DNA from 2 places in the Paenibacillus borealis genome. Region 2 is predicted to be linked to the other one. Evidence: predicted binding sites of a transcription regulator. Region 2 holds the regulator's gene; the other holds the start of a gene.
What was found. Region 2 encodes Rex, which represses fermentation and respiration genes when NADH is low (regulators of the CRP and FNR family bind a similar motif). Its sites were predicted from a motif close to TTGTGAAATATTTCACAA; they were not measured.
Positions count from the first base shown of each region.

Region 1 (5,272 bases), 320 kb from region 2:
AGCTGAGCGCCCATCTCCATGGAATCCTGTGTACCGAAACGGCAGAACTGTGAACCGACACAGGTCTTGACGGTACGCAGGGATTTCGCATACGCATAGCCGGAAGGCATATCCAGCTCCTCCCACACCTTCGGCACATCTTCTTTTTTGACACCGATCAGGTCCAGACGTTGTCCTCCGGTCACTTTCACGACCTTCACATCATACTTCAGGGAAACGTCGGCGATACGCTTCAAATCTTCAGGAGTGGTAACTCCGCCATACATGCGGGGAACAACCGTATATGTCCCGTCCTTCTGGATATTGGCGCTCATCCGTTCATTGACAAACCGTGATTCCTTCTCATCCTCATGGGTCTCAGGGTAAATTATGCCCAGATAATAGTTCACTGCAGGACGGCATTTGGAACAGCCTTCCGGCTGCTTCCAGTCCAGCACATGCATCACTTCTTTGGTCGTTCTGAGGCCCTTCGCCGTAATTTCGGCTACAATCTCGTCCCGGCTGAGCGGGGTGCAGCTGCAGATCCCTTGTTTGGCACTTTGCTGGAAGCTGTCCCCTAGAACGAACTGCAGAATCTGCTCGACGACAGGCTTACAGCCGCCGCAGGAACGGGTCGCTCCGGTGCAGGCCTTGATCTCATCCACTGTAGTGAAGCCATTCTCTGTAACGGCATCGACAATCGCCTTTTTGGTAACCCCGTTGCAGCCGCAGACGATTTCTTCATCGGCCATTGCTTCGACAGACAGTCCCTTCTTGGCCCCGCCTCCGCCGCAGCAGCCTGTGCCCATAACCTCACCATAAATCTCATCGGTCATTTCCGTCGCCTGCTTCACCAGCTTCTGCAGGCTCGCCGATTCTGTTACATCACCGAACAGAACTGCACCGACAATAATGTTATTTTTGAGCAGAATTTTCTTATAGGTTCTCTTCCATTCATCCTTAGCTGAAATGACAGTATGCTCCGCTGTTTCGGTGAATTCTCCGGCCGAGAATACATCTACACCGGAAATCTTAAGCTTCGTCGCAACAACCGAACCTTCATAGCCCGGAGTCGGCACCCCCGACAAATGTTTGGCCAGCACCATCCCCTGCTCGAAGAGCGGCGCTACCAGACCATAGCAGGTCCCCCGGTGCTCCGTACATTCACCAACGGAATATACGTCAGCCATGGAGGTTTGCAGATAGTCATTGACTACTATCCCGCGGTTAACGGTAATGCCGCTATCCTTGGCAAGCTGAACATTGGGCTTAATGCCGACCGCCATCACTACAAATTCTGCCGGCAGTTCACTTCCGTCACTGAAGCGCAGACCGGTAACCCGCTCTTCTCCAGTCAATTCGGCCGTCTGTTTGCCCATGGCGAACTTCACACCTTGACGCGCAAGCTCCGCCTGCAGCATAGAAGATGCCGTACGGTCCAGCTGCCGCTCCATCAGATCCTCCAGCAGATGAACAACGGTGACGTCCATCCCCAGATTCACGAGGCCCTTAGCCGCTTCGAGACCAAGCAGGCCTCCGCCGATCACAGCTGCCGTGCGGTACTGCTTCGCCGCTGCCAGCATGGCATCGCAATCCGCGATATCACGGAAGCCGACAACCCCTTCCTTCGTACTGCCCGGTACAGGTAATATGAAGGAGTTTGAGCCTGTAGCAATAATAGCTTTATCATAGTGAACCGACAGCCCGGTATCCGTAACCACCTGTCTGTTATTCTCATCGATCCGGATGACAGTTGTGCCTGTATGCAGTGTAATATGGTTATCTTCATACCACTGATGGTCATTCAGAATAATATCTTCAATGGTTTTGCTGCCTTCGAGGACATAGGACAGCATAATCCGGTTGTAGTTGGGATGCGGCTCACTGCCGAAGACTGTAATATCATAAGCGCCGCCCAGTTTTAGAATCTGCTCAATCGTGCCTACACCCGCCATGCCATTGCCAATCAGCACTAACTTTTCTCTTTCCGCTGTCACTGGTGGGACCCTCCTTCATAAGTCTGTTATCTTCACAAACTTGCTTGATAGAGAAATTATACTGTCCGAAATTCCCCGCCAATGGTGATTCCAGTCACACTAAATGTGAAAGGTTTCACATAAAGTAGCAGACGCAAAAAAGGACCTCCATGCTCACGGCACAGAAATCCTTGAATCCGGCTAACCGGGTTAGGGTATTCATAGTTACTTCAGAACCAATGATATTTCCAGCTTGTCCTGCGGTCTGAGCTTCATATCCACTCCATTGCCCAGCAGACCCTTGTCGTTAACCTTCAGCTTCCATTCTTCACTGCTGAGCGGTGTATAATCCATTACGGCAAGAACTGTTTTGTTATCTTCAGCAAGCTTAATCATCCCGCTGTTCTTCATAAGCCCCCTTACTGACATATCTTCCGTATAAGACAGCACATGCGAATGTGTCAGCTCAGGCTGCTCGCTTCCGCCGTTCACCGTGAGGAGCACCGGCTGAAATACAGCCCCGGCTGCGGCCGGCTTTGCCGCAAAGATGATAGCCGCCCCGGTCTCAATTTTACTGTTCCAGTCTGTAAGCTTCTTGCCGTTCACCTGTACTTCCCACACCATATCCTGACTAAGCGCAACCTTATTAACCTCAAGAATACTATAGCCGTCTGCTGCAAAAGTAACGATGCCGCTCTTTCTCAGCAGCTCTATGATGGAATTACCTTCAGTATAGGCTTCACTAAGCAGTCTGCCGGAGGTTCCGGCCATTTCACGTTCACCCACGAGGATTGACAATGATAATCCTGTGCTTCCGGCACTGCCGCCGTTGTCTCCCGGCCCCAGAACCGAGCTGCAGCCGCTGGCTGAGATTATAACAACAAAGCTCAGCAGCAAGCGCCACATCCATTTCGCGGACATTCCAAGGCACCGCCTTCTTATGTATTATCCCTGACTCTTTAAGGATAACGCATAGAGGACTTGTTCTCAAATTATTTCTGTTATACGCAAAAAAGTCCCCGGAAGGACTTTTCAGAAAGCCGCGCATCTTATTGATAACGCAGGAACAGGATGTTGTTCTCCAGATGCACATGCTCGAAGGTCATGCCTTCCAGCTCTTCAAGACGGGCATAAGTTAATCGGTAAGTCGTGCAGGCATGTGCTGGTGGTGTATAGTCATTGGTAACTCTGCGGAGTTCGCGCAGAATTTCACCCGCACCATCATGCTCGGCTTCCAGATTAGTCAGCAGTCCGCGCAGCTCAGACAGGCCTTCTTCACTCGGATTCTGTGTGTACGCCAGCATTTTAGGGAATTCTGACTCTTCTTCCTTCGCGGTATGCTGAAGCAGCTCTTCACGCAGCAGGTTGAACAGACGGTGCATCTCGCCCAGATGCGGAGAATCCTCGCCGTGAACGCGGAAGACTTTGGTTACATTCTGGCTGATTAACGGAAGCTCTTCACGCAGGTAGCGGTGATGCTTGTTCACAATATAATTCACCAGCTCTTCGGAAGAAGCCTCGTTCCAGGCTGTATCCTCTTCCAGCACCGGATGCTCCTCCTGCAGCTTATTCAGCTCCTGAACCATTGCTTCCGGATCAAGCCCCTTCTCGGCAGCAGCTTCAGCCAGCGGCTTCGCACCTCCACAGCAGAAATCAATCCGCTTAGACTTGAAATAATCCGCAGCCTTGGGAAACTGCAGGACAATGTCTCTGACCATTTCCTCAGAAGTGAAACCTGGTTGAATGTTTATATCTTTTAATTGATTGGACGCCATAGTGGCCCCTCCTCATGTTATGGGTTTAGGTTACTGTTGCTGATCACCTTTACACCTTAACACCGGCAGAAGGCCAGACTAGTGATTGTACGCACTGAATATAACAAATTTTAATGAACGAGAAGATTAGAAATCAAACGCAGTGTAAAGTATAGTGGACATAATGTTAAATATTAGAAGAAGGAACAACCGGGATGAGGTGTAAGCACTCATAACGGATTCCTAAGGAATCTTAATCATTCCCAAAGTGCTGCCGCATCCAGGGTTTCAGCATTATAATAGCAGCACCCCCTCACATCAAAAAACACCCCAAAAGAGGTGTTTCCCAAAGTAGTAACGATATGATTTCATTGAACAGTCGCCTGCATATAGGTCCGCTTGCCTTGCGCATCTTTCAGATAGGGGCCAAGCCCGGCGAACCGCGAATGGTCCACATACACCCCGGTCATCCATCTGCCTTCCGTCAGTCCGCCATTCCACTGCAGCACCAGATCCGGAGCAGCGATCCATTCCTGATAGACTCTGATATTCTTGTCTTTATATTCTTTGGCTTGTTTGTTCATTTCAATCAACGGGGTCTGCGTCAGATAGGTGGGCACGAAATATACAGAAATAAGCTCCAGATCATCTTCATTCAGAAAAGCCTCTTCTCCCAGGTATGGCTGAAGCAGCAGAGTATTTTCATACATCGACCAGATCACCGCCTGCAGCATCATGCTCTGACTAATACCGTTATGAAAGGTGAAGCGGCGCTGAGGGCCTGTGGTATCGCTATCCGCAGCCGCAACAGGCTCCAGACAATGCCGTTCACAGCCGATGCATTTCCAGCCGGACGGACTTTGAATCCATTTCTGAAACACGCTGCCGCTATCATTGTCTCCTTTATATAGAGAAGATATGATCTCATAGGGCACACCAATCCAAGCATCCCATAACGAGGCGGGCAGATGGCCATGAAGCATGAACAACACCTTGTCATAAATCAGCTGCACTCTAATTGAAGCGGCCTCCAGTTCAGCGACATCCTTTTTTCCATAGGCTATTTCCCGGGAAAACAAGGTGATGGTCATGATCCTCGCCTCCTAAAAGTTTTGTGAGCGTTACTTCATAAGAGTCCACTACGGCAAAACTTGCTTCGAAAGCATACGGCAGCAGCCTTATTCACAGGCTCTTGGGCTTTTCCTAGTTTTGTTAACGCTTCCACGCATCCGTAAGTTTAGTTTGTTCTATTATATTACACAGGTTTGGACACAGTGCAAGCTTTATTTAGCAGAACCGAAGCAAAAGCCCCTTAAACCGGAATCCGGCAAGGGGCTGTCATTAGGATAAAGAATCGTAAACTACTCAACCCAGCTCTCGGCCCAGGATTGAATTTGCTGCATGACCGGCTCAAGCGCCCGGCCTTTGACCGTTAATTCATACTCAATGCGCACCGGTGTTTCCGGGTATACATGACGTACCAGAATGCCTTCACATTCCAGATCCTTCATACGCTCGGACAGCATCTTATCGCTCATTGTCGGAATCAGTCCGGAAATATCC
Region 1 is NZ_CP009285.1:5,564,741-5,570,012, forward strand. Features, by position in the region: gene nirB (nitrite reductase large subunit NirB) at 1-1,976, opposite strand, end outside; gene PBOR_RS23890 (hypothetical protein) at 2,181-2,876, opposite strand; gene ric (iron-sulfur cluster repair di-iron protein) at 3,005-3,730, opposite strand; gene PBOR_RS35675 (hypothetical protein) at 4,078-4,800, opposite strand; gene PBOR_RS23905 (winged helix-turn-helix transcriptional regulator) at 5,071-5,272, opposite strand, start outside.
Region 1: a site for Rex is predicted at 2,080-2,097, ahead of nirB (nitrite reductase large subunit NirB). Genes of this name have one in related genera too.

Region 2 (5,272 bases):
AAGCAGAGCTTCGAACGTTTCCTGTGCTTTGCGGCGGATGGCTTCTTCATCGAGTGTCAGGCATTGTCCGTGCTTCACAACCTGTTTGCCGTTCACCCAGACATGCTCGACATCCTTGGCACTGGCTGAATATACTGCATGGGACAAAAGATCGGTATGCGGGAGCAAATGCGGCTGATCAATATCAATCGCGATGAAGTCGGCCTTCATCCCTGCTGAAAGCCTGCCCACCTGGTTCAGGAAAATAGACTGCGCACCATATTCGGTCGCCATCAGCAGCGCCTCTGGAGCCGGTACTGCTGTCGGATCACCGCTTACGCCTTTGTGAATCAGCGCGGCCAGACGCATCTCTTCGAACATATCCAGGTTGTTGTTGCTTGCTGCACCGTCCGTACCCAGGGAGACCTTAACTCCTGCTCTGAGCAGCTCAGGAACACGGGCTACTCCGCTGGCCAGCTTCAGGTTGCTGCCTGGATTATGGGATACACCGACATTGTGGCGGGCCAGAATCTCAATCTCTTCATCATTCAGATGAACGCCATGGGCGATCAGGGACGGCCGGGTGAACATTCCCAGCTTCTCCAGATGAGCGACCGGACGCAGGCCGTAATCGGCCACATTCTGCTCCACCTCATGGCGGGTTTCGGACATATGCGTGTGCATTGGCAGATCAAGATCATGAGCCGCCTGGACAAACTTCATGAAAAACTCCGGAGGACAGGTGTAAGGCGCATGCGGCGAGAGCATCGCAGTAATTCGGCCGTCAGCCTTACCATGCCAGTTACGGGCAAAAGCAATTGCCTCAGCCAGCTTGTGATTCTGGACCTCTTCCGGACAGAGTCCGATGACACCGCGCATCAGCACGCCGCGGATGCCGGACTGCTCGGTGACCTCAGCAACCCGGTCCATGTGATCATACATATCAAGGAAGGTCGTAGTGCCGCCCTTCAGCATCTCAAGAACAGACAGAGAGGTTCCCCAGTACACATCCTCACCGGTGAATTTCTCTTCCATCGGCCACATTTTTTCCTGCAGCCAAGCCTGAAGCACCATATCATCACCGTACCCGCGCAGCAGGGACATCGCTGCATGGCCGTGGGTGTTGACGAGACCCGGCATAAACAGCAGACGGCTGCCGTCAATAACCCGGGCATCCTCTTCGATTACAGGCTTCGCTTCACCTATGTAAGTAATCAGATCATTCTCTATGGTCATATAACCGTTCAGAACCGGCTTGTCGCTGCCTGGAACCAGGAAACGGCCGTCTTTAATAATCGTTTTATTGCTGCTCATCTTCAGCTTCGTCCTTTCCGTCATGTAAATAATAAGCCAGACTCTGCAGATCAGTGGTGAAATCGGCGGCATGAATCCGGATATTAGCCGGAGTCTTAAGAATAACAGGGGCAAAATTGAGGATGGCCTCAATGCCCGAATCCACCAGAATATCCGCTACGTTCTGTGCTTCACTGTCCGGAACGGTAATAATTCCGATACGGATGCCCTGCGCACGGATGGTATCCCCCAGCTCACTCATCGGCTGCACAGTCAACGAGTTGATCTGCTGGCCTACCTTAGGCTCGTAAGCATCAAATATAGCTGTAATCTTCATCGTATCCTTCAAGTAGGCATTGTAATTCGACAAGGCGTGGCCGAGATTACCCGCACCTACTAGAGCTACGTTAATCTGCTGGTCCAGCTTCAGAATATGACGGATCTTCTCAATCAGATAAGAGACGTCATAACCGATGCCCTTTCTGCCGAAATCACCGAAATAAGCCAGGTCCTTGCGGATCTGGGCGGGATTAAGATCAAGCTTCTGTCCCAGCTCCTGAGAAGAAACTGTAGAGATTTCACGTTTTTGGAGATCGTTCAGGAAACGCAGGTACACTGGGAGTCTGCGGACGACGGCCTCCGATATTTTATCCGATTTCATGTTTTCTCCTCCTAAAAGTTTGATGTGATAATCCGATTATAGGAACCGTGCTCCGGTACTGCCCAATTGGGCAGCAGCCGTGGAGCGCGGGACTTCAGAACCATAATTACTTATACATAATATCAACCGGGGAACGGATATTAAACCCCGCCTTCTTCCAGCCACTCTGCAATCCGCGGCACCATCTGATCAGTCAGCATATGCTCCATCTTGGGACCGGGCAGCGAATACAGGAAATACTTCCCATAATAAGATTCAATGACTCTGGTATCATATACAATAACAATTCCGCGGTCCTGTGCGGTGCGGACCAGCCTTCCGAAGCCTTGCTTGAATCGGATCACGGCCTGCGGGACAGACAGCTTCATGAAAGGATTCTTCTTCTGTGCCTGCAGCAGCTCTGATTTCGCTTCAGCCAGCGGATGATTTGGCGGCTGGAAGGGCAGTCTGACAATCGCCAGGCAGGTCAAAGCCTCCCCGGGAATATCTACACCCTCCCAGAAGCTGCTCGTACCGAGCAAGACAGACGCCGAACTGTCCTGGAACCGCCGGATCAGCTTGCTCCGGCTGCCGCCTTCTACACCCTGGCCTAGCACCATGATATCCTGCGAAGCCAACGCCTCTTTCAGCGGATCATAAACCTGGCGCAGCATCTTGTAGGATGTGAACAGTACGAGCATCCGCCCCCGTGTGGCCACTGCAGTTTCGGCCAGAGAATGGACCAGCGTATCTACAAAGCGGGCATCCCCAATGCTTCCCTTGACGCTCGGGAAATCACGCGGAATGACAAGCAGCGCCTGTTCGCGGTATTTGAACGGAGACGGAAGCAGTGCTGTCATCAGACGCCCCTGCTCTGCTGCCTCGCCAAGACCCAGATTATCTATCATGAACTGGAATGACTTATCCACAGACAAGGTGGCCGAGGTCAGGATGATACTCCTCTTCTTGTCGAAGAACAGCTCCCGCAGCTGGGTGCTGACATCCACCGGAACGGCATACATCTGCAGCGACTTGCCGCGGTAATTACCGCTCCCCTCCAGCCAGTACACAATATTCTCGTCATTCAGTCCCATAAAGAATCGGATCTGCTCTCTAATGGAGGCCAGGTCCTTGAACAACCCGCCGATATCCGTCACGAGGCTGTCCGATGAGGACTGGCTGTCCGTATCACGCATCTCACTAAGCATTTTATCACCCTTGCGGATGATATCGCTCAGGCTGAGGTTGAGTGTATTCTCCAGGGCAGCCAGCTCCTCCCACTCTTTGGGCTTCTTGCCCGGCTGCAGGCGTGCGACCAGCTGGCCGGCTTCACCAGCTCCGGCATCGCTGCGTTCAGGCAGCAGGGCGAAGAGCTTATCGCTAAGCGTATCCCAGGACTCCTTAACGGTAAGCAGATCCGGGTAGATCCGGTCGATGACGCCGCTCCATTCCGAAGCCTGCTCACTGCCGGACGATTGCAGAGTCTGGCGCAGAGCAGGCAGCTGTCCGCTCCGGCTGTCCTTGTACAGGCGGGTGAGCGTATGCGCTACGGTGAAGTATTTCATCTGCATGCCGAGGTGTTTGCCGGCTATATCCTCCAGATGATGAGCCTCATCTATAATGAGATGCTCGTAAGCCGGAAGCAGCTGATGCCCGGCCTTAACGTCTGCAAATAATTTGGAGTGATTGGTCACCACCACATCGGAAATTCCGGCTTCATGTTTAGCCCGGTGATAATAACATTTCCGGAACCAAGGGCACGAACGTCCCAGACAGGAGTCGGTATCACTGGCTACGGTCTCCCAGAAGTCACCGCCGCGCCCGCTTAAGTTAAGCTCTTCATCATCGCCTGTCTCCGTTTGGGTCAGCCAGACAATCATCTGAGCAGCGGTAAGCGCTTCTTCCCTGGGACTTATGAAGTCCTTTTTATTTATTCTATGTTCAAACTTGCGCAGACACAAATAGTGCCCTCTTCCCTTAAAGATCGCAGCCTTGAATGGAAATGGCACAACACTCGTCAAAAGAGGGATGTCGCGCTCACGCAGCTGATCCTGAAGGTTGATCGTATGCGTGCTGACCATGACCTTCTGATTGCTGCGGACACTGTGATAAATGGCCGGAAGCAGATACCCCAGCGATTTGCCGGTACCTGTGCCCGCTTCAATCAGCAGGTGCTTATCCTGATCAAGCGCCGTTATGACCTCATGGATCATCAGTTCCTGTGCCTCACGGCTCTCATACTGCGGAAGGGTGTCCTTCAGACGCTTGGTTACCTCTTCCATATACTCCCCGAAGGTAATATTCTGCAGCGGGTTGTCAGATCCTTCATCTCGCGGCGGAGCCAGCTCTGCCCAGTCACCTACAGCAAGTGCCAGCTGGCGGTAGAAGGTCAGGTCTCCTTCCGGCTGGAAGGTCTCCATTTCGCGCTCACGCTGCAGACCGTCGAAATACCAGGCCAGGTCACTGTCCTCATCGGCGAACAGCTCATTGAGACGCTGGATGGTCAGGAGAGGCAGGCTGTCCAGCTCCTCCATACATTTCAGCAGCACAAGCGCCGTCGCGAGGGCATCACTGTCCGCCTGATGCGGACGCTCATGCGTAAGGCCGAAATGACTGCTCACTGCCCCAAGCTGATAGGTAGTCAGCGAGGGAAAGCATATTTTGAGAAAATCGATGGTATCCAGAATCCGGCCCTGAAACGGCAAATAGCCGCAGCGGTCCAGCGCATTCTGCAAGAAATGAAAATCAAACGCCACATTATGTCCAACCAGCACAACATCATCGAGCAGAGGCACCAGTTCCATCATCATCTCATCAAGCTCCGGCGCATCCTGCACATCACTGTCTGTAATTCCGGTCAAGCCCGTAATAAAAGGAGGAATGGGTGCTCCGGGCTTGACAAAGGAACCATACACCCGGGAGATGGACCTGTCTTCTTCTATAATGGCAAGGCCAACCTGGATGATCTCACCCACAGATTGGGTTCCCGTAGTTTCAAAATCAAGCACGGCAAATTTCATTATAAGTTCTATTCCCTTTCACTTGAGACTCTTTATCAGCATAACAGAAGTTACGAAAAAAGGCGATGCACACCCCCTGGGAAGAAGGCCGCATCGCTTGAATGGATGAAAAGTAATTATAAAAGCGAGACCAGCTGATGTCCGAATTGAAGCTTTCCGCCCCGCTTGCGGCAAACCTCCAGATTAACGTTCGGCTCAGGGAGAGCGGGATCATGCAGGAGAGAAAGGCTGAACAGCTCACTTGCTTCATTAAAGCGTTCCTGGGAGGCTCTGATGCAGCCAAGCGCGTTATAGATCATCGCCTTCAGCTTCGTTTCACGGATGAGGCCAAGCATATGAT
Region 2 is NZ_CP009285.1:5,244,953-5,250,224, forward strand. Features, by position in the region: gene PBOR_RS22215 (amidohydrolase) at 1-1,293, opposite strand, end outside; gene PBOR_RS22220 (redox-sensing transcriptional repressor Rex) at 1,280-1,933, opposite strand; gene dinG (ATP-dependent DNA helicase DinG) at 2,074-4,932, opposite strand; gene PBOR_RS22230 (tetratricopeptide repeat protein) at 5,049-5,272, opposite strand, start outside.